One region of the Microbulbifer sp. 2205BS26-8 genome, then DNA from elsewhere that is predicted to be linked to it. Evidence: predicted binding sites of a transcription regulator. Region 1 holds the regulator's gene; each other region holds the start of a gene.
What was found. Region 1 encodes sigma-54, which starts transcription at its own class of promoters, with help from an activator protein. Its sites were predicted from a motif close to TGGCACANNNNTTGCNNT; they were not measured.
Positions count from the first base shown of each region.

Region 2: the regulator sigma-54 is predicted to act here: its motif matches at 2,703-2,720, upstream of Q5Y71_RS04525 (pilin).
Region 3: the regulator sigma-54 is predicted to act here: its motif matches at 5,998-6,015, upstream of glnL (nitrogen regulation protein NR(II)).

Region 1 is NZ_JAVAMR010000014.1:38,333-48,305, forward strand. Features, by position in the region: gene Q5Y71_RS06995 (YhdP family protein) at 1-1,948, shown strand, start outside; gene msrB (peptide-methionine (R)-S-oxide reductase MsrB) at 2,231-2,764, shown strand; gene yjgA (ribosome biogenesis factor YjgA) at 2,848-3,387, opposite strand; gene mgtE (magnesium transporter) at 3,468-4,835, opposite strand; gene Q5Y71_RS07015 (HPr family phosphocarrier protein) at 4,943-5,212, opposite strand; gene rapZ (RNase adapter RapZ) at 5,238-6,098, opposite strand; gene ptsN (PTS IIA-like nitrogen regulatory protein PtsN) at 6,238-6,699, opposite strand; gene hpf (ribosome hibernation-promoting factor, HPF/YfiA family) at 6,703-6,993, opposite strand; gene Q5Y71_RS07035 (RNA polymerase factor sigma-54) at 7,246-8,706, opposite strand; gene lptB (LPS export ABC transporter ATP-binding protein) at 8,859-9,584, opposite strand; gene lptA (lipopolysaccharide transport periplasmic protein LptA) at 9,681-9,973, opposite strand, start outside.
Region 2 is NZ_JAVAMR010000008.1:42,363-52,335, reverse strand. Features, by position in the region: gene Q5Y71_RS04530 (sulfatase-like hydrolase/transferase) at 113-2,128, opposite strand; gene Q5Y71_RS04525 (pilin) at 2,210-2,641, opposite strand; gene pilB (type IV-A pilus assembly ATPase PilB) at 3,019-4,728, shown strand; gene Q5Y71_RS04515 (type II secretion system F family protein) at 4,892-6,106, shown strand; gene Q5Y71_RS04510 (A24 family peptidase) at 6,119-7,003, shown strand; gene coaE (dephospho-CoA kinase) at 7,082-7,684, shown strand; gene Q5Y71_RS04500 (DNA gyrase inhibitor YacG) at 7,741-7,956, shown strand; gene mutT (8-oxo-dGTP diphosphatase MutT) at 7,988-8,413, opposite strand; gene argJ (bifunctional glutamate N-acetyltransferase/amino-acid acetyltransferase ArgJ) at 8,423-9,625, opposite strand; gene secA (preprotein translocase subunit SecA) at 9,849-9,973, opposite strand, start outside.
Region 3 is NZ_JAVAMR010000006.1:45,785-55,757, forward strand. Features, by position in the region: gene Q5Y71_RS03460 (peptidylprolyl isomerase) at 1-569, shown strand, start outside; gene pdxA (4-hydroxythreonine-4-phosphate dehydrogenase PdxA) at 640-1,626, shown strand; gene rsmA (16S rRNA (adenine(1518)-N(6)/adenine(1519)-N(6))-dimethyltransferase RsmA) at 1,691-2,491, shown strand; gene Q5Y71_RS03475 (symmetrical bis(5'-nucleosyl)-tetraphosphatase) at 2,522-3,334, shown strand; gene glnG (nitrogen regulation protein NR(I)) at 3,425-4,849, opposite strand; gene glnL (nitrogen regulation protein NR(II)) at 4,853-5,923, opposite strand; gene Q5Y71_RS03490 (DUF4124 domain-containing protein) at 6,289-6,861, opposite strand; gene glnA (glutamate--ammonia ligase) at 7,089-8,495, opposite strand; gene thiI (tRNA uracil 4-sulfurtransferase ThiI) at 8,803-9,973, shown strand, end outside.

The DNA of each region.
Region 1 (9,973 bases):
GCACGCCAGAGCGTTGCACGGGGATATCGTCTACGACAGCGGTAACGGGCTTGCTGGAACGCGGTTGGACGGCAAACTCTGGGGGCGGCCGATCGCCGCGCATATCCGCCATTTTGGCGAGGGGAATTTACGCGATACCCAGATTGTTGTGGATGGTAGTGCTACCGCTGAGTCTATCACCGCCTGGGGCAGGCGGCCGGAGCTGCATTGGCTGGATGGTGTTCTGGATTACCAGGCATTGGTCACTATTCCCGCTAAAGAAAAGGGAGCGCCCTATGCTGCGATTTTCGAGCTGACATCCAACTTGGCCGGTGTGGCGGTTAACCTGCCGCAGCCGCTGGGAAAAGCGGCCCAGAGCGAAACAAATTTCGTACTGCGCGCACCGATTGGCACTCAGGGCAGCCTGTTTCACTTGGATTATGGTGAGCACCTGCAGGGGCAGTTCTGGTTGGTAGAGGGTGTTCTGGACCGCGCTGCTATCGCTTTGAATGCCGGGGCAAAATTACCCGCACAGCGGGGTCTGGCGATCACTGGAGACATATCCAGTATCGATTTGCCTCGCTGGCAAAAGCAGTTGGATGTCTATTTCAAGGAGGGGGATGCTCCATCTAGTCTAACTGGGGAAGTGAGTAAAAACTGTATATCTGACCAGAGTCCGGAATGTGCCGATCATGACGGCGGTTCCATTGTAAAAACTGCACCCACATCGTTGCCGGTTAGCCTTGATCTCAGCACCGACCGCCTGCAGCTGGGCGCGGTTGATATTGAACATATCCACATCACCGGGCAAAGTGTCGGCACCAAATGGCAGCTGGATTTTGACAGTGAAATGGCGGCGGGCAATATTGCCGGGGTGCTGGATGAGGAGGTGCCGCTGCGATTGCAGTTGGCCCATTTGCGTCTACCAGCCCCGAAGCAGGGAGAGGAGTTGTCCAACAATGCACCTTCCCTGCACCTCTTCCTTGAACAGAGAGAAGATCCCTGGGCGGATTTTGATTTCGAAAGTTTGCCCGCCATCGACTTCAGTACAGAGAACCTGCAACTGGGTGACGAGGCGCTGGGGCGCTGGTCCTTTCGCGTGCGGCCTTCATCGGACCGCCTCGTATTGAGCGATATCCGCGGTGCAGTGCGCGGCTTCCGCCTGGAAGGGCGCGGTACTGGGGAGGCACGCCTCGGGGCTCAGCTGATGTGGATGCGTGATGTCGAGGGCAACAGTACCTCCCAGTTTATCGGTCGCCTGGTTGCCGATGACCTCGCCGATATCCAGCGCTCCATGGGACACCAGCCCCTGATTGAAAGTAAATCCGCCAGCTTCGATACCGCCTTGCGCTGGGATGGTTCACCGGTTCAGGTGAAGGGCAGTCTGCTCTCAGGGGCTTTAAAAATTGACATCAGGGATGGCCGTTTCCTGCGTTCCACTGGCACAGCGGGCTCCACGGTGTTGCGTTTGTTATCTCTGTTTAACTTCGACACCTGGGCGCGCCGTCTGCGACTGGATTTCTCCGATCTGTATAAAAGTGGTATGGCCTTTGACCGGGTTCGCGGTGAAGTGGTGTTCGAGGGAGATGGCCAACTGTTGATTGCAGTACCGATTCAGGTGGAGGGGCCCACCAGTGAGCTGCAGATGGCGGGCAGGGTCAACCTGCTGAGAGAGGATCTGGATCTCACTCTGGTGGCAACGCTGCCAGTGGGCAACAATCTCGCCCTGGTCGCCGCGTTGGCTGGCAATCTTCCCGCTGCCGCGGGAGTTTACCTGATCAGTAAGGCTTTTAAGAAGCAGGTGAATAAAATGGCCAGTGTCAGTTATCGTATCAGCGGTGACTGGGCCGAGCCGCAAATCCGTTATGACAGGCTCTTTGATGGTGATGGTGCCAAGCGTGAGGGTGTGATCTCTGTGCAGCAGCAGAATCCACCACCAGAAGAGCAAGCGGGCACCGGCGGCCGGTAATTGCACCAAGACGGTTAACCCGGTAATCCGTTGCGTTTTTCATAACTGGGCGCACAGCTACTCTTGCATGCCTGGCGCGGTTGGCTGGGGTTTTTATACTTTCAACGGGTTGCCCCAACCTGCAGTCAACAGGGACACTGCCCGGTGCGATATGCCTCCACTGGGGATACAGCCAGGGAAATCCCGCCGATATTGGCTGCCAGTATTTCCACTGAACTGGCACCATCTGCCACACTCTAACTCTAGGGTAATGGTTAATCACTGAAGAGAGGAGTTTCCGCGATGGAGAAGTCCCGTGTACTTGGTCCGCTGCTGGTTGCAGTTGTGGCAGTTTCAGCCTGTTCCGAGGCTGATGAGCGGCAAACCCAGACCATGACAGTGGATGAAGCTAAGGTGCGTATCAGCGAGGGCAAAGACTTGGAGCAGATACCAAAATCGGTCTGGAAGCAACTTTTGCCGGAAGACCGGTACAAAGTGCTTTGGGAGAAGGATACGGAGCGGGCTTATAGTGGCAAGTTACTTTACAATAATGAAGAGGGGGTGTATGTCACTGCAGGTTGTCGCCTGCCGGTGTTCAGTTCGGCGCAAAAGTATAAATCCGGTACAGGCTGGCCCAGTTTCTGGGATGTGGCCTACCCGGAAAATATTGTCCTGAAAGATGACTTTAGCTGGGGCCTGAGGCGTACCGAAGTGTTGTCCAAATGTGGTGAGCACCTGGGACATGTCTTTAAGGATGGCCCTGCACCGACCAATCTGCGTTACTGCTTGAACTCCCTGGCACTGGATTTCGAGCCGGCCATGGAAAAAAAGCCGTAGTATCGATTGTCTGTGGGACTGGTCGGCAGGCGCTGCCTGGTTCGACCTAATGTCGTCTACTTTCCGTAAAAGCCAGTGTCGACTTAGGCCCGATTATCCCGTTGACCCTGCCCCGACTTGTCCTGGGCTTTTCGCGAAAAGAAATCCCGCAGATAGCGAAACAACTTGCGCTGGTTGGTAGGGGGCAGGCTGTTTTTCATTTCCCGACAGGCGTTGCGCACCAGTTGGCGCAATTGCTGGTGGTCCACTTCTGGGTACTGATTAAAAAAGTCCCCCTGAGCATCGGCGTTCTCTTTCAGGAGGCGATTGCGCCAGTCCTCGGCCATTGTATCGAAGGGCAGGTGCCGACGGTCAAGCTCCTTGAACCTCTTCAAAGCAGCACTTATGGCCTCGTGATCAACACTGCGCATTAATTTTCCGATGTATTGCATCTGGCGGCGGCGGGCTTCATTGGATTTGATACGAGCACAGGTCATGATTGCTTCCCGCAGAGTGTTACTCATCGGCACTTTGGCCAGACGGGCTTTGGAGAGTTCAGTCAACTGTTGTCCCAGCTGCTGCAGCTCGTGCATTTCCTTTTTGAGCTGGGTTTTGCTCTTCGACAGGTCGTTGTACTCGGTCATTGTGGACTCCGTGTGTTGGAAGGCTATCCCGACTCTGCTAGGCCTGTAGCGGCGCTCCGTCACAGGCTGTTTTTGCCCATTTAGCTAAAGTACCAGGTGGCGAGCCCGAGGAAGGACATAAAACCCACAACGTCTGTCACCGTTGTGAGTGCCACGCCACCGGCCAGGGCGGGGTCAATATGTATGGCGCGCAATACTACTGGAAGTATGGCTCCGGCCAGAGCCGCTGTGATCAGATTGATCACCATCGCCGCGACAATGATTAGAGCGATGTGTATGTCGCCAAACCACAGAGCGGCGATCAGTCCAATCACCAGAGACCAGAGAAGGGCATTCAGGGCGGCCGAACCCAATTCCCGGGAGAGCAGCCAGTTCAAGTTGCTTTTTCCGATTTGCCCAAGTGCCATGCCCCGGATAACGACGGTGAGCGTCTGGCTGCCGGCCACGCCGCCCATACTGGCGACAATGGGCATCAGTACAGCCAGGGCCACTACCTTCTCCAGGGTATTCTGAAACAGGCTGATCACCCAGGAGGCGAGGAGGGCGGTTAGCAGATTGATACCCAGCCATAGTGCGCGCCTGCGCGCGGTGCGCCGTACGGGCGCAAAGGTGTCCTCCTCCTCATCCAGACCGGCGAGACTCATCAGCGAGTGGTCGGCGTCCTCGCGAATCACATCCACCACGTCGTCAATGGTGATGCGTCCCAGCAGGCGGTTCTCTTCATCCACCACCGGAGCCGTGATCCAGTCGTATTTCTCAAACAGTCGGGCAACTTCGGTATCGGGCATATCCGCGGGGATGGGTTCCACATCGGTATTGACCACCTCGCGCACCGTGACCGAAGGATCTGTAGTAAGCAGTTTTGACAGGGGTAGCAGGCCGATATATTCCCCTTTGCGGTTTACGACGAACAGGCTGTCAGTGGACTCCGGGAGTTGTTCGTGGCGGCGCAGGTAGCGCAGGACGACATCCAGACTCAGGTTGGGGCGCACCGAGATGGTGTTGGTGTCCATCAGGCCACCGGCGGTATTCTCATCATAGGCGAGCACACTCTCCACCCGCAGGCGGTCCGTCTCGCTCATGGATGAGAGCACTTCTGCGACGATGCGCTCAGGGAGTTGCTGGAGGATGTCGGCGATATCGTCCGCATCCAACCCCTCCATGATCTCCACCATTTCCTCGGTATCCATGGTGTTGAGGATCTGGCTGCGCACCTCGTCGCTGAGCTCCTGCAGTACCTCACCCTCGATATCCCGGTCGATAAGGCCCCACAGAACCTGGCGGATACGGGGGGGAGAACTTTCCAGCAGTTGCGCGATGCTCTGGGGTGTCAGAGTTTTGAGCATGCGCCGGACTTCCTGCCCTGTGCCGCTATCGAGCGCGGCAAACAGCGCGCTCAGCTGGTTTTGGGCGCGGAACTTGATTTCGGCTTGGGGTGGGCTGGACACAACGAATCCTTACTGCAGTGGTTGGAAAGGCGGCAGCCGCCGGGATAAAGCTGCGGCGATTTTATGTGCTTCGGGGGGCGCAAGCCAGTGGTACCTGTCTTTGCAGTCTACTCGGCTTCGCCAAAGCGATCCGAGATCAGGTTGCAGATGGCGCTGAGTGCTTCGTCTTCATCGGGACCGTTAATTTCCAATGTCAACTCGGTGCCCTTGCCCGCTGCGAGTAGCATCAGCGCCATGACACTTTTGGCATTGACGGATTTACCTTGGCAATGCACCTGGATATCGGAGGAAAAGCGCGCTGAAGTTTGTGCGAGTTTGCTGGCTGCGCGAGCGTGTAAGCCGAGCTTGTTGATAATGGTGAGTTGCTGTTTATGCATAGGGGACTTTCGCGCAATGGAATAGCTATCTCCGTTGCTCGCGATGGCGGATCTGCAAGCTGTCGAATTGCGGTGAGAAGGTTTTGGCCAATTGTTCCACCATGTACACCGAGCGGTGGCGTCCGCCGGTACAGCCAATGGAGATGCAGGTGTAGCTTCGATTGCTTTTTTGGTAGGAAGGCAGCCATCGCTGCAGGAACTGGGTGATGTCGGCCTCCATCTTATCGGTTTCTGGGTGGGCGCGCAGAAATTGTTTCACCTCGGGGTCCCTGCCGGTTTTCTTTCTCAGGACCGGCTCCCAATAGGGATTGGGAAGACAGCGCAGGTCGAATACCAAGTCCGCGTCTACCGGTACACCGTACTTGAAGCCAAATGACTGAAATAGAATGGCCATGCCATTGGACTGTTTGCCAACCACCCGGTTTTTAACCAGTTCACGCAGTTCGTGCAGGCTCAGGCTGCTTGTGTCGATCACCATATCTGCCATGGCTGCGATAGGGGACAACAGTTCCCTCTCCTGATTGAGGGCTTCGAGCAGATGAGTGCAGTTATTGCTAAGGGGATGTTTGCGACGGGTTTCACTGAAACGTTGCACCAGTATCGGCTCGCGCGCATCCAGATAGATCACATCGCATTGCACTTCATTTGCTCGCAGGGATTCAATCACCTGAGGCGCCTGTTTGATATCCTGCCACAGGTTACGGGCATCAATGCCCAGGCCCAAACGGGTATTTTCCTGTGGTGGCTGGTCTCCAGCCCATTTGACCAGTTGGGGCAGCAGGCTGGTCGGCAAGTTATCAATACAGTTAAATCCCACATCCTCCAGCAACTGGAGAGCTGAGCTTTTACCGGAGCCGGAACGGCCGCTGATGATCACCAAGCGCATAGAGAGTCCCTTTGTGAGGTCGGCACACTGGCGTTGTAAATTGGAAACAATGTATCACTGTTTACTTGCGGTTTGTGGTGCACACATACCGCCGTTTCCACCGGGCATGGGTTGCTTGGGCTGAAGTTTAGTGTTCAGTTCAGGCGGCTGCGGCACTGTCTAAGGCCAGCGCATAGAGTTCATCACTGGTTTTCGCCTGCCTTAACTTATCCTTTATCTGGTTATCGGAAAACAGGGCGGCGATTTGTGCAAGTGTCTCAAGGTGTTGTTGCTCTGCATCTTCAGGTACCAGCAGGGCAAACAGTAAATCCACAGGTTGGCGATCTGTAGCGTCAAAATCTACTGCAGGCTTGATGGTGCAGAGCACGCCAATAGGCTGTCTGCAACCAGGCAGGCGACAGTGTGGTATGGCAACACCCTCCCCGATGCTGGTGGAGCCGAGGCGCTCGCGGGCAATCAACTGATTGAAGATGGTATCGGCGTCATGTTGAGAATATTGCTCGGCGATTGCCTGGGCAATATTGAGCAGTAACTTCTTTTTGCTGCTCCCTGCCAGATGGCAAAAGCTGAGGTGGGGGGAAAGTAATGCTTCGAGTGTCATAATTCAGCGGTGGCTTTGCAACTTCTCTTTGTGCTTTTTGAGTTGGCGGTCCAGTTTGTCCGCGAGCGCATCAATGGCCGCGTACATATCACTATCCTCAGAGCCTGCACAGAGGTCATGACCATTGATATGTACCCGGGCTTCGGCTTTCTGGATCAGTTTTTCAACGGATAGGATGACTTGGGCGTTAGTAATGTTGCCGTAATGCCGAGACAGCTTTTCCAATTTGTTTTCGCAGTAACTGCGCATGGGGGGGGTGATATCGACGTGGTGACCACTAATGTTGATCTGCATGGATTTCTCCTTACCGAGTGCACTGCATACCGGCAAACGGCTTCCTTTCGGGCCGCAACCCTACTAGGAAGTGGGCCAGAATGGAAGCATATACTCAAAGTTTGGGTTTTGGTTGGGGGATAAAACCTACAGGGCGCCAGTCAGTTTGTGACTGCATGTGAACTCTGGGTCGAGCAGTCGGCCACTGCCAGTTGGGGGTGTAATGAAACCGAGCGCTGGGCAGCATTGCCGTTAAGAATGGATAGCGGTGGGTCAGGCTAAGCGTTTGCGCTCACTGGAAGAGGGGATTCCCATGGACTCCCGGTATTTCGCTACTGTGCGGCGTGCTACCTTGATTCCCTGCCTGTCGAGTTCCTGGGCGATTTTATTATCCGAAAGGGGCTTGCGTGGGGCTTCGGTATCAATCAGTTTGCGAATCATTGCGCGAATGGCGGTTGACGAGGCGTCCTCGCCGGAATCGGTGCTGACATGGCTGGAGAAAAAATATTTGAGCTCGTAAACGCCCCGGGGAGTCAGCATGTACTTCTGGGTGGTGACTCTGGAGATAGTGGATTCATGCATGCCAATGGCTTTGGCAATATCTGCCAGTACCATCGGCCTCATGGCCTCGGGACCCTCTTCGAGGAATCCCTGCTGTTTCTCAACAATACAGGTCGCCACCTTGAGCAGGGTATCGTGGCGGCTCTGCAGGCTTTTCAAAAACCAGCGCGCCTCCTGGAGGTGGTCCCGCAGGAAGCTGTTTTCTCTGGAGTTATCTGCGCGCCTGACCAGGGCGGCATAGTGATTGTTAATACGGATTTTCGGGGTGATTTCCCCATTCAGATCCACCTGCCAGCGCAACCCTTTGCGGGAAACAAGGATGTCAGGAATGACGTAGGCGGTCTCCTCTCTGCCATAGCGCTCCCCGGGGGTGGGGTTTAGGGTCTGGATCAGGCGAATTACCGCGCCTAACTGGGCCTCATTCAGGTTTGTGCGCCGGCTCAGTTGGCGGAAGTCCCGTTTTCCGAGCAGACTGAGATGGCGTTCAATAATGTCCTTGGCCTGTTTAAGCCAGGGTGTGCTGGCTGGCAGCTGCTGCAACTGCAACAGCAGGCACTCCTGCAGGTCCCGTGCGCCACAACCAGTGGGCTCGAACTGCTGGATCGCTTTGAGCACGGCGAGGACCTCATCCTCTTCAACATGGAGGGACGCTGTGATCTGTGCAATGGGGGTTCCCAGCAGTCCGCAGGGCTTGATCGCATCAATCAGGTTTTCACCGATCCACTTGTCATGCGCAGATAGTGTGGTGAGGTTGAGTTGCCAGTGCAGGTGATCCTGTAGACTGTCTCCGGGAGCACTGTGCTCAAACTCTAATTTGTCACCATCGAATCCACTGCTGTAGTTGCCGTAGATTTCGTCCCAGCGGGAGTCCAGCGGCAACTCGTCGGGAATATTCTGGCTCCAGCTGTCTTCACTGAGTTCGTGCTCACCACTGGAGGAGGCGATTGCACTTTCTGAGCCAGCTGTCGGCTCCTGCTGGGCGTTGCTCTCTGCGATATTGGCTGTAGAGAGAACCTCGTCAGTCTCGACTTCCAGCATTGGGTTGCCGTCCAGAGCGGCCTGGATCTCCTGTTGTAAATCCAGTGTCGACAGTTGCAACAGGCGTATTGCCTGCTGCAACTGCGGGGTCATGGTCAACTGGGTGCCGAGCTTAAGCTGAAGAGACTGCTTCATAGTGGGGCGCTACAAACCGAGGTGGCCGGTATTCACCAAAAGTTACCCATAATGGCGCAGACTACCCCGCTTGCCGGGATAACACAAGCAATAAACGTGCCTATAAATCATGCCCAGTGTGGAATTTGAGCGCAAAAATGGCAGCTTTTCCTCTAGATGGTAAATTCGTGCCCCAGATAAACCTCGCGCACCTGCTGATTCACGAGCACTTCTTCCGGAGTGCCGGCGGCGATAATATGGCCTTCACTGACGATATAGGCGGTTTCACAGATATCGAGGGTTTCGCGCACATTGTGGTCGGTAATCAGGACACCAATACCCCTGTTGCGCAGGTGGCGGACAATGTCCTTGATATCGTTGACCGAGATCGGGTCTACCCCAGCAAAGGGTTCGTCCAGCAATACAAACCTGGGATTTGTGGCGAGTGCGCGGGCGATTTCCACCCGGCGGCGTTCTCCTCCTGAGAGGGCCATCCCCAGACTGTGCTCGATATGGGTAATATTGAACTCACTGAGCAGTGCCTGGGCCTGCTGCTGGCGTGCAGAGCGGGACAGGTCCTTACGGGTCTCAAGGATGGCGAGAATATTGTCGCGCACCGACAGGCGGCGGAATACTGAGGCCTCCTGGGGCAGATAGCCGATCCCTTTGCGTGCACGACCATGCATGGGAAGGCTAGTGATGTCTTCATCATCGATTAATACCCGCCCGGTATTGGCCCGGACCAGGCCAGCGATCATGTAAAAGCAGGTGGTTTTCCCGGCACCATTGGGGCCCAGAAGGCCAACTATCTGACCACTGGTGACGCTGACGGAGACATCCTGAACGACTTTTCTTTTCTTGTACTGCTTGGCGAGGTGTAACGCTTTGAGCGTTGGCATAGTGTGTTCCGAAATCTTTCCCTGCCGTGGGCACAGAGTGCCTTCCGGTAAAGGTTTGACAGTGAATTAGTACTGTATCCAGGCTCGGGTAGGGACCTATTGACCCTCTCTCCCGTTGTTGGAGGTTTCTTTCTTTTCCGGCTTCCAGATCATCTCCACGCGACCTTTCCCGGTCTGTCCCCGGGCACTCAGTTGTTCGGTGGTGAGGTCATAGTTGATCTTTTCTGCTGCCAGGGTATTGCCATCCCGGTCCACTAGGGCCTCGCCGGTAAGGAGAAGTTCTTCCGAGCTGACAGAGTATTCTATGCGCCGGGCGCGCGCCTTGACGGGGTTTTCCCCTGCGAGGATCTTCTGCTCGAAGTGAGCGGGTTTTCCCTCAGCGATGACGC
Region 2 (9,973 bases), on a different contig from region 1:
TTTATGTATCATTACTTTGCTCTCAAACACTACCAAGCATTTAAATCAACCTTTTCAACCAACCAATAAAAAACCTAACCAATCTCAAAAACGAATTTTTCAAACCGGCTTATCAGTGATTTTTACCGGTTAATCTGTTACAAATAGCTTGATTATCAAAATAAGGGTCATTCCTATAAAATTCACATAGTTTCAAAAGTGGCAAACGCCAGTTTTTTCCTCCAATATCGAAAGGAGTATCCACACTTCCTGGCCACCATTTATTTTCCTTCAGGTCCACATAAAAGAAATAATTCTTTTCGTCAGGAAAGATCGCAACCAGTGAATCGTTGTGGATAGCAGCTCTTTGCTTAGCTTTTAAGGTTTCTGGGTAAGTGGATTTACTATAATACAGTCGGCCATCTTTGCCAACTCGATAGCCATCAATGGCATCATTCAACGCCGCAACGGCATCAACCCTACTTCCGCTGATAGCATTTATAGAATACGAACTTTCCAAATAAATTACTCTGTCCTTAATACTCTCAGAAAGGGGCAAACCATCAAAGCGGCCATCATCCCAATCAAGATTCAATTCATAAAATATATCCGGTGCAATATCCACTAATGAAGACAATCTTTCATTTACCCTTAAAATTGGCGACTTCGGAACCCCCTTATTAAATCGAATTTTAGCCAAAACAACCTGACTCTGAGATTTCAGCAAGACACTTGTACCATGCCCCCCGATGTTTGTAGTGAAAACTGCCGCTGGATTTCCTTGAATAAGTCCGTCTTCAGCCACATGAAAACTTTCCCCATGGTCAGAAATCAAGTAAACAAGTGCATTATCTAATGCCCCCGCCTTAGAGAGTTTTTCAATTAAATCCCCGACTTGTTTATCCACCAATCTAAGCATAGATAAATAACCAAACTCAGCTTTCTCGCGGATTCCTGGATAATCTCTCTCAAGATCAGGCATCAAATTGTTTAAGAATGGGTAATGTGGCAAACAAAAGTGGGCAGCAACAAATACAGCCCCGCCTCCCTCACCCACAGCGCTTACAATCTCATCATTAAAGTTATAGGGAACGTATGTTATAAAATTTCCCCGATTATTATAGATATATGGAAAAATATAATCCCCAAGAAAAGAGCCCCCAAGAAGATTCACCAACGGGTTATCAGATAGATAGGTAATAACAAAGTCAGCAGCCCCTACTTTTGGCCCGAGAGCTTTATCAAAGCTATAAGACTCATCAATATTGTTAAACCTTCGTTCATCTAAAGCCCAAATTGTCCTATAACCAGACTTAGTCAAATCAAACGTTATAAAACTTTCCTTTTGGATATATTCATTCTCCATGAGATTAAACCTAACCCCATTATTCAGCGGGTACTTACCAGTCAAAACTCCAGACCAAGCCACTTGAGTTCGTGCAACCGGGGTATAGGCCCGACTAAAAACCTCGCCCTGCTCTAACAGGGAGTCAATATTAGGGGTTAATTTATACTCGGCACCAAAGTAACCGAGTTTATCAGGACGCATTGCGTCCACACCAATTATGAATACATTTGGCTTTGAATCTTTCTCTATTTGTGCATTCCCAGAAACATCAAATTGGCCATACATTTCAACAGCGAAAAAGGCGACCAATACGACCGGAATGCCCAAAAAAACTCGAACCCCAAATACTATACGAATCCCAAAGAGGAATAGCACCAGGAGTGTAATTATAGAAAAAAACAGAATTATATTTAAAACGGGCAAGCTTGCTATCGGGAAGGTAAATATAGAAAGGGGATATAAGATACTATTAAGCGATAAGATAATGCCAGCGGAAAGCGCTAACATGATGAATAAAGCCACCCCCCACCCAAGAGCAGGAATGCAAAATTTTAATCCCCAACCAGAAAACAGAATTATAGATCCCCAAACCAGGCATAGGCCAAACTGCACAAAGACAAAACAAGCTATATCTTTACTGAATTGAAAAACTGTGAAATATTCCCAGACCCTATCCAGGGTTTCCGAGGAGGTTTCTACCCCAATATTTCCTCCATTAAAAAGCTGAAAGCACACAAAGGAAATCCAGCAGGAGAAAACCAAACTGAAAGACAATAAAACAGCCTTCTTTAAATCAGACATACGATACAGCGCTACAAAATAAAATGGGCGCACAATGGCGCCCACTTAACCCAATTGAAACCAGTTTAAATCAGGCTCCCATTAACCACGACAGCGCGCAGGTAAGTACTTGTCGTTAATAGTAGTACCACTACCACTACAAGCCCAGGCAATTGAACCTCCCTCGTCGGTGGGAACCAACTGTAGAGTATTCGCACTAGTACCAGCAACCTTAGAGTTAAAGGTAACGCTAATCACACCATTAGCGCCAACTGTTAACGAAGTGGCTGCATTCCCTTTTATTTTGGCTGCCGAATCTAACCCCGCAGCAGAGTTGGTAGCGGGCCAGGCTCCCTGTGAAGAATAATATTCCTGAACAGCGGCCTTAGCTCCGGAAGCGAGCGCAAGGCCCTCGGAAACATGAGAGCGCTTGGTGTAATCCTGATAAGCAGGTAATGCCACCGCTGCCAAAATACCAATAATTGCCACCACAATCATCAATTCAATTAAAGTAAAACCCTGTTGCTTTTTCATTGTAACCGTCTCCATACAAGCTTGTCATTAAGGTGAATCCCGTGAGGAAATCACAAAACAAGATACAAGGATTGTGCCAATTTCAGCAAGCGAAACTCTCGGGCCTTTAGCGTAAATGGGACCTGTATCACTTATCCTGTCTACGACCGTTTCCCGTCAAGCAAGAGCTGACCAGAATCATCCATCAGTGACAAAATTTGTCAATATTTAACGAATTGATTTTATATTTTACCTAACGGCCAATACAGTTTGGTTTGGCTGATAGGGGTTCTTTCGCTATATTTGGCCTTGACCTTTGGCCCCTCGCTCAGAAGTAATGGGGTAAAGTGGCGCTCCTCTTTATCAAGGGTTGAGTAACTTTTGCAGCGGTGTATTCCATGACAGCTCCCCCCCTCAGCGGCCTGGCCAAACGCCTGGTGGCCGACCAGGTTATCGACGCAACCACGGCCACTGCCGCCACCCAGGCGGCGCGGCGGGAAAACCAGACTTTTGCCCAGCATGCGGTGGAGGCGAAACTGGTGAAGGCCCGCGAGCTTGCCAGAATTGCCGCCCAGGCCTTTGGCGCGCCCCTGTTTGAGCTTGGCAGCTACAACTTTGGGCTGATCCCCAGGGAAGTCGTCGATGAAAAACTGATCGCCAAACACTTTGCGCTGCCCCTGTACCAGCGCGGCAACCGCCTGTTTGTGGCCGTGGCAGACCCCACCAACCTGGCGGGGCTGGATGAAATCAATTTCAATACCGGCCTCAGTACCGACGCGGTGCTGGTGGAGGCGGACAAGCTGGCGAAAGCCATCGAGAGTTACCTGTCCCATAACAGCGATATGGGTGCGGGCCTGGAGGGCATGGACGACGAAGCGCTGGACGCCCTGGAGGTAGGCAGCGACGAGCCGGCGCGGGATGACGAAGAACCCGGCGGTGACGAGGCCCCTGTTGTACGCTTTGTGAACAAGGTACTCCTGGATGCGATACGCAGCGGCGCCTCGGATATTCACTTCGAACCCTACGAAAAAACCTACCGGGTCCGCTTCCGCACCGATGGCGTACTGCACGAAGTGGCCAAACCCCCCATCCAGTTGGCACCCCGCCTTTCCGCACGCTTGAAGGTAATGTCAAAAATGGATATCTCCGAACGGCGCGTGCCCCAGGATGGGCGTATCAAGATGAAGCTGTCAAAATCCAAGGCCATCGATTTTCGTGTCAACAGCCTGCCCACCCTGTGGGGAGAAAAGATCGTGCTGCGGATTCTGGACCCCTCTTCCGCCCAACTGGGTATCGATGCGCTGGGCTATGAAGAGGAGCAAAAACAACTGTATATGGACGCCCTGGCCCAGCCCCAGGGCATGATCCTGGTGACCGGCCCCACCGGTTCCGGCAAAACCGTGTCCCTCTACACCGGGCTCAATATTCTCAACACCCCGGAACGCAATATCTCCACCGCGGAAGACCCGGTGGAAATCAACCTGGAAGGGGTCAACCAGGTGAATGTCTCCGCCAAGGTGGGACTGGACTTTGCCGAGGCCCTGCGCTCCTTCCTGCGCCAGGACCCGGATATCGTGATGGTGGGGGAGATCCGCGATCTGGAAACCGCCGAGATTGCCATCAAGGCCGCACAGACCGGGCACCTGGTGTTGTCCACCCTGCACACCAACTCGGCCCCGGAAACCCTCACGCGCCTGATGAATATGGGCGTGCCCACCTTTAATATCGCCACTTCGGTGAGTGTGATTATCGCCCAACGATTGGCGCGGCGGCTGTGCAATGAGTGCAAAAAACCCGTCACACTGCCACATGAGGTACTGGAGGCAGAGGGCTTTGCCGCAGTGACCCTCCCCAAAAACACCTGGACGCTGTTCCAGCCGGTGGGTTGCGAGCACTGTTCCAAAGGCTACAAGGGCCGCGTGGGGGTGTATGAAGTGGTTCGCATTACCGATGGCATCTCCAGAATTATAATGGAGGGCGGCAACTCGATTCAGATTGCCGACCAGGCCCGCGAGGAGGGCTTCAACAACCTGAGGACCTCGGCTTTGCGCAAAGTGGTTATGGGCATTACCAGCCTGGAGGAGGCCAATCGGGTGACCGGGGATTAACCCTAGCCTCAATTGCATCTTCTGCCGCAAAGAGGGGTGCTGGATAGGCCACAGTGTATCCACAGGATCACCTGGCCGCCGGCGCAAGACCCTGGCATCCCACAGTGCGCTTTGTGCCGGAATATTGATTGCCACAGTGAAATAACAAGCAGGAAAAGCATTTATGGCCAACGCCACAGCGGTCGCCTACCTCTATAAAGGCGTGGATAGCAAAGGGGCCAAGGTCCAGGGGGAGATCAGCGGCACCAGCCCGGCGCTGGTCAAGGCGCAATTGCGCAAGCAGGGCATTATTGCCAACCGCGTGCAGAAGAAACCCAAACCGCTGTTCGGCGGCGGCAAGAAAAAAGTCAAGCCCGCGGATATCGCCCTGTTTACCCGTCAGATGGCCACCATGGTGAAAGCAGGGGTGCCGCTGGTACAGAGCTTTGAGATCGTCGCCGATGGCCTGGACAACCAGGGCGTGAAGGCCTTGATTTTCAATATCCGCGACGATGTGGCTTCCGGCACCGCATTTGCCGAAGCCCTGCGCAAACACCCGCTTTATTTTGACAACCTTTTCTGCAACCTGGTGGCTTCCGGGGAGCAGTCCGGCGCGCTGGAAACCATGCTGGACCGGATTGCCACCTACAAGGAAAAAACCGAGTCCCTGAAGGCAAAGATCAGAAAGGCCATGACCTACCCACTCGCCGTGATTGTGGTTGCCATTATCGTAACCTCGATTCTGCTGATCAAAGTAGTACCGCAGTTTGCCGAAACCTTCTCCAATTTTGGAGCGGACTTGCCGGCATTTACACAATTGGTAGTGGGGATGTCCGAGTGGATGCAGGCCAACTGGTTTCTCGCCCTGATTTGTGTTGTGATCGGTATTGGCGGCACGCTGGAAGCCAAAAAGCGCAATAAACGCGTTGCCGAATTCTTCGACCGCCTGATCTTAAGGCTCCCCATTCTTGGCAATATTACCTACAATTCCATTTCAGCCCGTTTTGCCCGCACCTTATCAACCACCTTTGCCGCAGGCGTTCCCCTGATTGATGCCCTGAAATCCGTTGCCGGTGCCACAGGTAACAGCGTGTACGAAGAAGCGACACTGAAAATACGCGACGCCGTGGCAACCGGTATCCCTTTGAATGCGGCCTTAAGGACATCCAATCTGTACCCAACCATGCTGGTGCAGATGACTGCCATCGGCGAAGAGTCCGGAGCGCTGGATGAAATGCTGGGCAAGGCGGCCGATTACTACGAAGAGGCCGTGGATAATATGGTGGACAACCTGACCACCCTGTTGGAGCCGATGATTATGGCAGTACTGGGTATCCTGGTCGGTGGTCTGATGATCGCCATGTATCTCCCCATTTTCCAGCTCGGCCAGGTGGTGTAAGACAAACTTCCCATGCTCGATATCCTAACCGCACACCCGGCTCTGCTCCCAAGTGGCGCTTTTATTTTCGGTCTGCTGATCGGCAGTTTTCTCAATGTGGTGATTCTCCGCTTGCCTGAGATGATGGAACGGGACTACAAACGGGAGTGTTTCCGCTACTTTGATCTCCAGTTGGATGCTGCGGAGCAGAAAGCCCTCGCCACTCCATTCAATCTGATGCAGCCCCGCTCCCGCTGCCCCCACTGCCGAGCGAAAATCAAACCCTGGCAAAACGTCCCGGTGATCAGCTATCTGCTTTTGTGCGGCCGCTGCGGCGCCTGCGCTGCTGCCATTTCCGTCCGCTATCCCCTGGTGGAGCTGATCACCGGGGCCCTGACTGCGGTCGTGGTCTGGCAGCTGGGCTTTTCCTGGCAGGCCCTGGCGGGCTGTGGGTTGACCTGGGCCCTGGTGGCCCTGACCGGTATCGACTTCGACAAGCAGCTGCTGCCGGACAGTATTACCCTGCCGTTGCTGTGGGCCGGGCTGCTGATCAACCTCCAGGGCCTGTTTGTGCCCCTGGAAGATGCGGTGATCGGGGCCGCGGCGGGCTACAGTGCCCTGTGGCTGGTGTTTCACGGCTTCAGGCTGGCCACCGGCAAGGAGGGCATGGGCGCCGGGGACTTCAAGATCCTGGCCGCCATCGGAGCCTGGTTTGGCTGGCAGGTGCTGCCTATGGTGATTTTGCTCTCGGCAGCGGTGGGCGCTGTAGTCGGGATCACCTGGAGCCTGGTGGCGGGGCGCGACCGCAACCTGCCCATGGCCTTTGGCCCCTACCTGGCGGGCGCCGGCTGGATTGCCATGCTGTGGGGAGACCGGATCCTGCACTGGTACCTGAACTTTGCCGGCCTCGGCCACTGATGCCCCTGTGGTGCCCTTGGGCAGACCCACCAACTTGCCGTACACTGGGCTCCAGGTTTCGCCAGGGGAGACAATACCTTGCTTAGGGTTGGCCTGACCGGTGGTATCGGCAGCGGCAAGTCGGCCGCTGCCGGGTGCTTCCGCGCGTTGGGTATTCCTGTTGTGGATGCGGACTGGGCCGCGCGGGTGGTGGTGCAGCCGGGCCAACCGGCCCTGGAGGAGATCGCCCGGCACTTTGGTGGCGCCATACTGCTTGAAAACGGCGCCCTGGACCGGGCCGCACTGCGTACCCGGGTATTTGACGATCCCGCCGAGCGGGCCTGGCTGGAGCAGTTGCTGCACCCGTTGATCCGGGAGGAAATCAGCACCGCACTCAACCGAAGCCCGGGGCCCTACGCCATTCTGGAATCCCCCCTGCTGATAGAGTCGGGCCAGGACCAGCTGGTAGACCGGATCTGTGTGATCGACCTGCCCGAATCCCTGCAGATTGCCCGCGCCAGCGCCAGGGACAGTTGTTCCGGGGCGCATGTCCGCAAGGTCATGGCAGCGCAACTGAGCCGGGAACAGCGCCTGGCACAAGCCGACGATGTACTGGACAATTCGGCCGGGTTGACGGCATTGCAGGCCCAGGTGGAAACCCTGCACAACCGCTATCTGCAATTGGCCGCTACCACACCCTAACCACCGGGGCGCACATTCAGATGACCAGCCCACCAATTACCGGTATCCTAGTCTCCATGAACAAACTCAAAGCCGACCCCACCTGTAACTGCCCCACCTGCAAGACACCCATCGCGTGGAGTAACCGGTTTCCTTTCAGGCCGTTTTGCAGCGAGCGCTGCAAGTTGATCGACCTGGGCGAATGGGCCAGTGAAGGGCACAGGATAGCGGGCGAACCGGTCTGCGGCGAGGTGCCGGGGGCCGGACCAGGCCCGGACCAGCCCAGACACTAGCCAAGTACAAGCTGGTTCACAAGCGGCTGGATTACCGTCCCCGGGCGCTGTGTGCCGTGTCCGGTCGCGCCCTTTTGAGCGCAGTGATTATCCCCCGATTGGCATCGGGAAAGTGGTACTGGTCCAGTGCCCGCAATGCCACCCAGGCAATCTCCTGGCCCTCCCGGCCCTCAGCCTGGCCGGAAAACGCCGTAACCTGCCAGGTATCCAGCAACACGGTTTTTTCCCGGTAGGCATGACGGATGGCCACCAGCGGCTCCAGTGTGCGCACTGCGATGGCCACTTCCTCATGCAGTTCGCGGCAAAGGGCCTGCTGGACACTTTCCCCCGCTTCCACCTTGCCACCGGGAAACTCCCAGCACCCCCCCATATGCTGGTGCCGGGGGCGGCGGGCGATCAGGATTTTGCCGTCGCTGCGCACCACCACCCCGACGGCAACATGCACGGTTTCCTCCACGGCAACTCCTCAGGATCGGTATTCGGCATTGATGGTGACATACCCGTGGGAGAAGTCACAGGTCCAGATATGTTCACTGCAGTGGCCGCGGCCCAGTGCAATATGGATGGTAAAGGCCGCTTTGGCGAACACCGCCGCGCCCTGGGCCTCCCGGTAGCCCGGGGCGCGGCTGCCAGCCTCCACCACCGCTACCTCGTCCAGGGAGATATGCACCCGCCGGGTATCCAATCCGCCCCGTATGCCATTGCCAATGGCCATCACCAGCCGCCCCCAGTTGGGGTCCGAGGCGTAGAGGGCGGTTTTGACCAGCGGCGAGCGGCCCACGGCAAAAGCCACCGCCAGGGCCTCCTCGGGGCTTTTCGCCTCCGTCACCTGCACGGTGACAAACTTGCTGGCCCCCTCTCCGTCTTGCACGATCGCCTGGGCGAGGGCGATATGGACCTCTGTGATGGCCTGGCGCAGGGCGCGATAACCCGCATCCCCGGGTGTTATATCCGGCCCGCCCGCCGCACCCGTGGCAATCAGGACACAGGCATCATTGGTGGAGGTATCCCCGTCCACACAGATGCGATTGAAGGAAGCCCCCACCGCCTCTTTCGCCAGAGTATCCAGCAAGGACTGGGCAATGGCGGCATCGGTGGCGACATAGGCGAGCATGGTGGCCATATTCGGCTGGATCATGCCGGCGCCCTTGGCGATGCCGGTAACGGTAACCTGCTCACCGTTGATCTCCAGGGTACGGTTGGCAGTTTTGGCGCGGGTGTCGGTGGTGAGGATTGCCTGTGCGGCGCAATCCCAGCCCCGCTGGCACAACTGCGCGGCGGCTGGGGGAATAGCGTCCAACAGTTTCTGCAGCGGCAAGTGCTCGCCGATGACGCCGGTGCTAAAAGGCAGCACCTGTTCCGGGCGCACGGCCAGGGTCTCGGCCACGGCGGCACAGCAGGCCCGTGCATCCTCGAGCCCGTGCGCCCCGGTAGCGGCATTGGCGTTGCCGGCATTCACCAGCAGGGCGCGAATCCGCCCCCGGCGGAGGTGTTCCCGGGCCACCACCACCGGCGCTGCAGCAAAGGGATTTTGTGTAAACACAGCAGAAACAGCGGCGCCTTTGTCAATTTCGACCAGCAGCAGGTCATCGCGCTGCCAGTCCTGGAGACCGGCGGGAACGCTGGCAAGGCGAACCCCTTTCACGGGGGGCAGTGGTGATTGGGCCATGGCGGTCACACTCGTGGGCCGCCCCGGCGCAGGGCTTGCAGGGCCTGGCCGGGGCATAAAAAGCGACATTATCAAAGTGATCCGGGCGTCTGGCAAGTCTTTTTCGATGGTTTCTGCGGTATAAAGATTGTAATCCGCAGATTATGCTTCCCTGATTACCAAAAAACCCACGCCAAATGGCAGGGGGTTTTCACTGGCTTGCCAGATGCTCTCATCAACAGGACTAGGAGCTCTGGGTGGGGGAAGCCAGCCTACCGTGGCACTGCTTGAATTTTTTGCCGGAGCCACAGGGGCAGGGGTCGTTGCGGCCCACTTTGGGTCCGCGGCGGGCAGGAGTGGCTTGTTGCT
Region 3 (9,973 bases), on a different contig from region 1:
TCAAGGTGGGAGAGGTCACTGACCCCTTCCGCAGTGATGCCGGTTTTCACATACTCAAGATCCACGCCCAGAAAGGCGCCGGTGAGCAGTTGGTTGAGCAGACCAAGGTGCGCCATATACTGCTCAAGCCCTCCGCCATTCTCACCGACGACGAAGCCTACAACAAATTGATCGGGCTGCGTAAAGAAGCCATGGCCAGTGAGAACTTTGCCGAATTGGCGCGCGAAAACTCAGAAGATATTGGCTCCATGCTTTCCGGTGGCGATCTCGGCTGGTCCATGCCCGGGCAATTCGTCCCCGAGTTTACCCAGGCCATGAACACGACCAGTATCGGTGAAATCAGCCTGCCCTTTCGCAGCCAGTTTGGCTGGCACATCCTGATGGTGGAGGGCCGCCGCAAGCAGGATATGACGGACCAATATATCCGCAATCAGGCCGCCAATTTGTTGCGCAATCGTCGCTACGAAGAGGAACTGCAGAATTGGCGTCGTGAAATTCGCGACCAGGCCTATGTGGAAATCAAACTGTCTGAGGAAAAAGAAGCCAGTTCTGACAGTGAACAACGGTAAAGGCCCGGTATTGCGGCAAAGCCAGCCCCTTGAACGGGTTTGTTGATGCGCTTAGGAAACCGCCAGCTCGATGATACCCAGAATTGCCCTCACGCCCGGCGAACCGGCCGGCATCGGTCCGGAGCTGGTAGTTAAACTGGCGCAACGGGGCAGTGCAGCGCAGCTGGTTGCCGTCGCCGATCCAGCGCTGCTGCGCCAGGTGGCGATAAACGCAAATCTTCCCCTGCAACTGTTGCCCTTTACCCCGCAATCCCCTGCCCTTGAGACACCGCCCGGCAATCTCTATGTTCAGGCGGTACCCATGGCGGAGCCGGGACTGCCCGGTGTTCTGAATATCGCCAATGCACCGTATGTCCTGGAAACCCTGAGAGCAGCCACGCGGGGTTGCCTCGGACGGCACTTTGATGCCCTGGTCACCGGTCCTGTGCACAAGGGGATCATCAATGACGCCGGCATCCCCTTTAGCGGGCATACCGAATTCCTTGCCGGTCTGGCCGGTGTCGGGCAGGTGGTTATGATGCTTTCCGCCAAAGGGCTGCGCGTCGCCCTGGCCACCACGCACCTCCCCCTGAAAGATGTCAGTACTGCCATTACCGGCTCGCACCTGGAGCAGGTTATCGGGATTTTGTACCAAAGCCTGCGCACCCAGTTCTGTATAGACTCACCTTGTATCGGGGTATGCGGGCTGAATCCCCACGCCGGGGAGGGCGGCCACCTGGGACGGGAGGAACTGGAGATTATCGAGCCCGCACTGACCAGACTGCGCGCACAGGGTTTACACCTGATCGGTCCCCTACCCGCCGATACCCTGTTTACACCACCCCAACTGGCCCGCTGCGACGCCGTATTGGCCATGTACCACGATCAGGGACTGCCGGTGTTAAAATTCAAAGGGTTCGGCAGCGCCGTCAATATCACACTGGGCCTGCCCTTTATACGCACCTCCGTCGATCACGGTACAGCGCTGGATATTGCCGGTACAGGCCGCGCCAGTGATGGCAGCCTGATGGCGGCCCTGTCCGAGGCGGTTCAGTTGGCAAAACTCCAGAAACCCTGACAGCCCACACGGCATCCCCAATAACTCACCGCCCTTAATGACACCTTGAACGACAGATTATTTGATGGACAACTTTTTCCAGCACAAGGCCCGCAAGCGCTTCGGGCAAAACTTTTTGATTGACGAAACGATTATCGAGCGCATAGTGCGCGCCATTGCACCCAGGGCGTCAGACAGGCTTGTCGAGATCGGTCCCGGCCAGGGCGCCATCACCGAACTGCTCCTGCAGCACTGCCCCAGCCTGACCGCTGTGGAATTGGACCGGGACCTGGTTCCTCTCTTGCAATTCAAGTTCAGGGAATATCCGCAATTTCAGGTTATCGAGCAGGATGCCCTGAAGTTCGACTTTGGCAGCATTGCGGCAAAGAGTGCTCTGCGCATAGTCGGCAACCTGCCCTACAATATTTCCACGCCACTGCTGTTTCACTTGCTCAGTTTCAAAGGCAAGGTGCAGGACATGCACTTTATGCTGCAAAAGGAAGTCGTGGACCGCCTGAGCGCCACACCGGGCACCAAATCCTACGGCCGCCTGAGTGTCATGGCGCAATATCACTGTCGTGTGCAGGGGCTTTTCCCCGTACCCGCGCGATCATTCCGGCCAGCGCCCAAAGTGGAATCCGCCATTGTACGCCTCACCCCCCACAGCCCCCCACCCTGTTCCGCCAAGGACGAAAGATTGTTGGGACAAATCGTCAATACCGCTTTCCAGCAGCGCCGCAAAACGCTGCGCAATGCCCTGAAACCCCTGTTTCCGGAACTTGAGCCAGAATCAGTGCCACTGGATATGAGTCGCCGACCGGAGACACTCAGCGTGGGGGATTTTGTACAATTGGCAAACACCTGTTTTGAACGCAACCCGGAATAAGCGTCAAATAGGGCATGATGGGAAGATACATTGGCCACTTACGCCGTTGGTGATATTCAGGGCTGCTACAAACCGCTGCAGCGCCTGTTAAAAAACATTCCATTCCGCTTTGACCGCGACAAACTATGGATCGCCGGGGATATGGTGCACCGCGGGGACGACAGCCTCGGTACCCTGCGTTTCCTGTACGATCACCGGCACCAGGTCACCGCAGTGCTCGGCAACCACGACCTGCACCTGCTGGCACTGGCCCACGGTGCCAAACGGCTTTCAAAAAAGGAACAGGATTTAACCCGGGTGCTACAGGCCAAGGATGCGGACAAGCTGCTCAGCTGGCTGCAAAACCTGCCCCTGCTTGTACACAGGAAAGGTTACACCATGGTACATGCGGGTATTCCACCGATTTGGGGTATTACAAAAGCCGGGGAACTGGCCCGTGAAGTGCACCGGGCCCTTGCCGATACATCTATGGCCAAGGCTTATTTCTACGGTATGTACGGCAATGAGCCGCACTGCTGGAATGATCACCTCTTCGGTATCGAGCGGCTGCGCTCCATCACCAATTACCTTACCCGCATGCGCTTTTGTAAAGCGGATGGCACCCTGGATCTTGTCACCAAGCGCGGTCCACTGGCTGCCCATGGGGAATACAAACCCTGGTTCAGTTTTGCCAATAGAAAAACCCGGGATGACAAAATCCTTTTTGGCCACTGGGCCGCCCTGGAAGGGCGCGCAAATACCAAAAATATATATGCCCTGGATACAGGCTGTGTTTGGGGTGGCTGCCTGACCGCCATGCGACTCGGTGACGAACAGTTTTTTTGTACGGACTGTCGTGCGTGATCGGCTCACAGAAGTGCATACAGGGCATAGCGAGGGCAGCCCGGGATACGTTTTTTAAAACGGCAACAACCAAGCCGGCACAGCGGATGGTTATTGCGGGCCTGCTTCCACAGCGCTAATCTCCAACTCCTTGAGCTTTCGCGTCAGGGTATTGCGGCCCCAACCCAGCAGCGCTGCTGCATCCCGTTTGCGCCCGGCGGTGTGCTTTAGTGCAATTTCAATCAGTGCCCGCTCAAAGGCGGGAACCGCTTCGCTGAGGATATCCCGCCGCCCGGCAGTGAGAGCTCGGTCCGCCCAAACCCGCAGGTTTTTTTCCCAGTCGAGCGACGATTCTGCATCTGTACCCTGGTGGCACAACAACTCTTGAGGGAGATCTTCCCTGTGCACCTCGCGGCCGGAGGCCATCACGGTGACCCAGCGACAGGTATTTTGCAACTGGCGCACATTGCCGGGCCAGTCGTAAGCGGAGAGACAATCCTCGGCCTCCCGCGTCAGGATCTTGGGCTGTACCCCCAGGTCCCTGGCGGCGGCATCAAAGAAATGGCGCACCAGCCTGGGAATATCCTCGCGGCGATCGGCGAGCCTGGGAATATGGATGCGAATAACATTCAGGCGGTGGAAGAGATCTTCGCGGAATCTGTGCTGCAGTGCCAATGCTTCCAGGTTTTGGTGTGTGGCGGCAATGATGCGCACATCCACTTTTACCGGCGTATGGCCACCTACACGGTAAAATTCCCCGTCCGACAGCACGCGCAGCAAGCGCGTCTGGGTCTCTGCCGGCATATCGCCGATCTCATCCAAAAATAGCGTGCCGCCATTGGCCTGTTCAAAGCGCCCGGCACGCAGGGAAGCCGCACCGGTAAAGGCCCCCTTCTCATGGCCAAACAGTTCCGACTCCATCAGGTCCCTGGGAATCGCCGCCATGTTGAGCGCGATAAACGGTTTATCCCTGCGCGGGCTGTGATTGTGCAAAGCCTGCGCCACCAGCTCTTTGCCGGTGCCGGATTCACCATTGATCAACACGGTAATATTTGAATGGGACAAGCGCCCGATAACGCGAAACACCTCCTGCATGGCCGGTGCTTCGCCGATCATTTCCCCACCACCTGAACCCTTCGCCAACTCCACAGGTTCTCCACGGCCTTGGCTGCTGGTGTGAAGCAGCGCGCGTCGGGTGACCGCCACAGCTTCGTCGATATCGAAAGGTTTGGGCAGGTATTCAAATGCCCCACCCTGGTAAGCGGCCACCGCGCTATCGAGATCCGAATGGGCTGTCATGATAATAATGGGCAGCGACGGGTACTCTTCCTGAAAGCGCTGCAGTAATTTGAACCCGTCGGCGCCCGGCATGCGGATATCACTGATCACCACATCCGGTGGTGTGTTGTAAAAATCCTCCAAAGCGCGGTTGCCATTCTCGTAACACCGGGTTTCGATCCCCGCCCGTGAGAGCGCCCGCTCAAGTACCCAGCGGATCGATTTATCGTCGTCAATGATCCAAACGCGATGACTCATGCTCTAGCACCCTGTATTGGCGGATTTGGATGAAAGTGGCAGGTAGATTTGGAACACACTGCCTCCGGAGCGGCTGTCATACTGGATCAGGCCACCGTGCTGGTTGATGATGTTCTGGGAGATGGAGAGCCCCAGCCCCGTGCCCTCGGCGCGCCCGGAAACCATGGGAAAGAAAATCTGCTCCCTGAGCGCCTCGTCAATGCCAGGGCCATTGTCCTCAACCTCAATGCAGCAGACCAGTGGGCAGAGACGTCGACCGATGGTAAAACGCCGCTGTATGCGGGTGCGTAAAACAATCTCACCGCTGGTGAGGCCGGAATCCTCGCCAACAGCCTGCATGGCATTGCGGACAATATTCAGCAGAGCCTGTAGCAACTGCTCGCGATCCGCCGGCACTTCCGGTATGGAGGGATCGTAGTCGCGGCAAATGTGCAGCCTGCCCTCACATTCCGCATCCACCAGTTGCGCCACCCGTTCGAGCACCTCGTGCACATTGGTGGCCATCAGCTTCAGGCGCTGGCGCGAACCCAACAGGTGATCCACCAACTGGCGCAGGCGATCCACCTCCTCAATGATGACCTGGGTATATTCCTTCAGGGCAGGGTCCGGCAGCTCCCGCTGCAACAGCTGGGCAGCACCGCGAATACCACCCAAGGGGTTTTTGACTTCGTGGGCCATGCCGCGCACCAGGTTGCGCGTGGTCTCGCGGGTGTTGTACAGCGTATCCTCACGCGCGATGCGCAACAGCCGCTCCACCGGTTGCACCTCAACCAAGAGCATTCCCAGCTCCGACACCGGGGCTACCGAGTAGTCCACGATGCGCATTTCCCGGTTGTGCAGGTGCCAATGGGCGCGGCGCACCGTATACCTCTCCCCCTTTACTAACACCTCCCGCAAAGCCTGCCAGGAGCCGGTTTCGCGCACCACCTCATCCAGCGACAACCCGATGACCCTGGCGCTGGAGGCACTGAGCAGGTCCTCGGCGGCATTGTTCAGATAGCGCAGCGACAATTCGCTATCCAACATCAGCACAGCGGAAGTCAGGTTGTCCAGCAGCTGGCGGTCATTCAGCATTCAGTCGTTTCCAGTTCAATTCACAAGCCGGCGCCGTGTTCTGCGCGCGGTGTCACAAGCTCTTGAGTTTGGTCAGTGCAAAAAGCAAACCAAAATGGCGCACGGGGACAGGGATAGCCCTAAAGTCATCCCTGCCTGGGGATATCTACAGCCAGTGTCGTTTTTTAAGCCCGTCACGATGCCCATTCCGAAGAAGCCCGACACAACGCCCGAATGCGAGAATGCACCATATCGGTGCAAAGTTCAAAATTCAACCAAAAGGAAATGATTGGGACGGCCCCGGATGCCGGAGACTCCGCTGCCAGCGCTAGCGGCGGTGTGGGTTGGGAATGCCTTCGGCCTGCTTTGCAAGTGCCGGTACACCCCTACCTGGCGGGCAGGTTGACACTGGGGCGCTGCACATACAGGGTGATCGCCGGGGACTGGGCCAGTACCCGGCCATTGGCATCGGTGAGGACCACCTGCACACTGTGGCTGCCGCGCTCCAGCATTGAGAGATCCAGGGCGGAACCACTGGAGCTGCCGCGCCAGGGCTGGCCGTCGATCACTGCAAAGAAACGAGCGCCGTCTGGATAGACTGGCTGCACGTCCACCTGCAGGGCAACCAGGCGCTGTCCCGGCGGTATAGTGGCGCCATCTTGGGGGCTGACTATGCGGATAGAGACCGGGCCCAGGCCCGCTCCCGCACCGCTGTCTGCCTTTGGGGACAATTTGCGCATCGGCAACGGACGCGGCAGGGTGATGGGCTGGATATTGATAGGCGCCAGCTCCACCTTCTCTGCCTGCCTGTCTACCGGGGGGGTATCACTGAAAGTCACCTGGCCGTCCGGGCCGACGATCTTGTAAATGGCACCGGATTCTTTACTGCCATCGGGGCCAGCAGACACCATCAGAGGCACAGCGAGCAACAGTATCTGCAGCAGTCTTGGAATTCCCATAGCGATGATCAACCGCAACCTGCGGATGCTCCCTTTACAGGCCCCGTGACGGAGCGCAACCAGTCGGGACAATCGGCCACCGCCAAGAACCCAACACCGTGATTGAAACGACAGCGCGAAAGCTGCCCTATTCACAGTTCACAGTGTACCCCCATTAAAAAAGCCCGCGCCAGGGCAGTGCGGGCTTTTCGCCAAGCGGTCGACAGTCTCTCGGTGCGCAGTCGCCGTTACACGGAGTAGTACATATCAAACTCCACCGGGTGGGTGGTCATGTTCAGGCGCTCAACCTCTTCGCGTTTCAGCTCGATGTAAGCATCAATCGCGTCATCGGTGAATACTCCCCCCTCAATCAGAAAAGCGCGGTCCCTGTCCAAAGCGTCCAGGGCCCCCTCCAGGCTGTCGGCCACTGTGGGGTACTCGGCCAGCTCTTCCGGCGGCAGGTCGTACAGGTCCTTGTCTGCGGCATCACCGGGGTGGATCTTGTTTTTGATCCCGTCCAGGCCCGCCATCAGCAGTGCCGCAAAAGCCAGGTAGGGATTGGCGGTCGGGTCCGGAAAGCGGGTCTCAATGCGCTTGCCCTTGGGCGAGGTCACGTAGGGAATGCGGATGGACGCCGAGCGGTTGCGCGCGGAGTAAGCCAGGATCACCGGCGCCTCGAAACCGGGCACCAGACGCTTGTAGGAGTTGGTGGAGGCGTTGCACAGCGCGTTCAGGGCGCGGGCGTGCTTCACAATACCGCCGATGTAGTACAGAGCGGTTTCCGACAGGCCGGCGTAGGTGTCGCCGGCAAACTGGTTGACCCCACCTTTCGAGAAGGATTGGTGTACATGCATGCCCGAACCGTTGTCACCAACCAGTGGCTTGGGCATAAAGGTAGCGGTTTTGCCGTAGGCATGGGCAACATTGTGCACGGCGTACTTGAGAATCTGAACCTCATCGGCTTTTTTCGTCAGGGTATTGGCGGCAACCCCGATCTCACACTGGCCGGCGGTACCCACCTCGTGGTGGTGTACCTCAACATGCAGGCCCATCTGCTCCATGGCGGAACACATGGCGGCACGGACATCGTGCAGGGAATCCACCGGCGGCACCGGGAAATAGCCCCCTTTGATACCCGGGCGATGACCGATATTGCCTTCGGCAAAACTGTGTCCGGAAGACCAGGCCGCCTCTTCAGAATTGATCTTGTAGAAGGCCCCACCCATTTCCGCGCCCCAGGTGATGTCGTCGAATACGAAGAATTCGGGCTCCGGCCCGAACATCGCTGTGTCACCCAGACCGGTGGACTTCAGGTACTCCTCGGCGCGCAGGGCGATGGAACGTGGATCGCGCTCATAGCCCTGACCGGTGACGGGATCAACGATATTGCAGCGCACAATGACCGTGCTCTCGTCGGTAAAGGGATCGAGGAAAGCGGTTTCGTCATCCGGCATCAGAATCATGTCGGACTCGTTGATCCCTTTCCAGCCAGCAATGGAGGAACCATCGAACATCTTGCCCTCTTCAAAGAACTCACCATCCACTTCCGACGCGGGGATGGAAACATGCTGTTCTTTTCCCTTTGTATCGGTGAAGCGCAAGTCTACCCACTTGGCTTCACTTTCATTGATCAAATCGAGCGTTTTCACTGACATTGCAGCCCTCCAGGTCTTGAAAAAAATTGGTCGCTATGCCTTTTGCTGCCGGCATTCACGCTGTACCTGGCGTGAAATGAAGCAAGGAGTGTGCCAAATCAGGGCATCCACGCCCTGACGGCGACGGTCCCGGTCGCCGGGCCGGCTGAGGCAGGATAGATGCCTTATGGCCGGGCAGCTACCGAGAAGTGCACCAGTATGGCACATCCCGAGCCAACAGGCGCACCACTTGAGTGCACCTCCCGGTCCCCTCCGCCTGGTTTATACTGTCGCATCTTCTATCAACAGCAGTACCCGGCGAATTCCCATGCACTTTGTCGTCAAGTTTTTCCCCGAGATCACCATCAAGAGCAATCCCGTGCGCAAACGTATGTCGCGCCAGCTGAAAGACAACCTGCAGCGCCTGCTACAACAACTGGACGACCGTATCCAGGTGCGCAAGGACTGGGAAAAGATCGACGTGATTGCCCCGGACGCCGTGGCCCACCTGGGTGATCGCATCGAGGAGGTACTCTCCAACACGCCCGGCATCGCCAACTTCTCCCGTGTGCGCCAGTTCCCCCTGGGCGACCTGCACGATATCTACGAGAAAACCCTGCCGGTGTGGGGCCCAGCACTGAAGGACAAGACGTTCTGCGTGCGCGTAAAGCGCAGCGGCAAACACGAGTTTCAATCCCTGGATGTAGAGCAGTATGTGGGCGGCGGCCTCAACAGGAACACCGAAGCGGCCGGGGTAAAACTGAAAAATCCGGATATCACGGTAAAACTGGAGATCCGCCACGACAAACTCAATGTCATTGAGAAGCAGCACCCCGGTCTCGGCGGCTTCCCTCTGGGTACCCAGGACCCGGTGCTGTCGCTGGTATCCGGCGGCTTCGATTCCACCGTGGCCAGCTACCTGACTATCAAACGCGGTATCCGCACCCACTTCCTGTTTTTTAATCTGGGGGGACGCCAGCACGAATTGGGTGTTAAGGAGGTGGCTTATTATCTGTGGAACAAGTTCGGCGCCTCTCACCGGGTGCGCTTTGTCACTGTGCCCTTCGACGAGGTAGTGGCAGAAATTCTCGAACGGGTCGATGACTCCTATATGGGCGTGATCCTAAAGCGCATGATGTTGCGCGCTGCCAGTGTGATGGCAAAAGAGCTGGAAGTGGATGCACTTGTGACCGGCGAAGCCATTGCGCAGGTCTCCAGCCAGACCCTGAAGAATCTCGCAGTCATCGACAGCGTCACCGATACCCTGGTGCTGCGCCCGCTGATTGCCAGCAACAAGACCGACATTATCAGGACTGCGCGGGCAATCGGCACAGAAGAATTTGCCGCCAATATGCCAGAATACTGCGGCGTGATTTCGGTAAAGCCCACCACCCGCGCCAAAATCGAGAAAGTGGAAAGCGAGGAGAACCGCTTCGACTTCACTGTCCTCGATCGCGCCATCGGCAACCGCGTGATCCAGAACATCGACGAGGTGATCG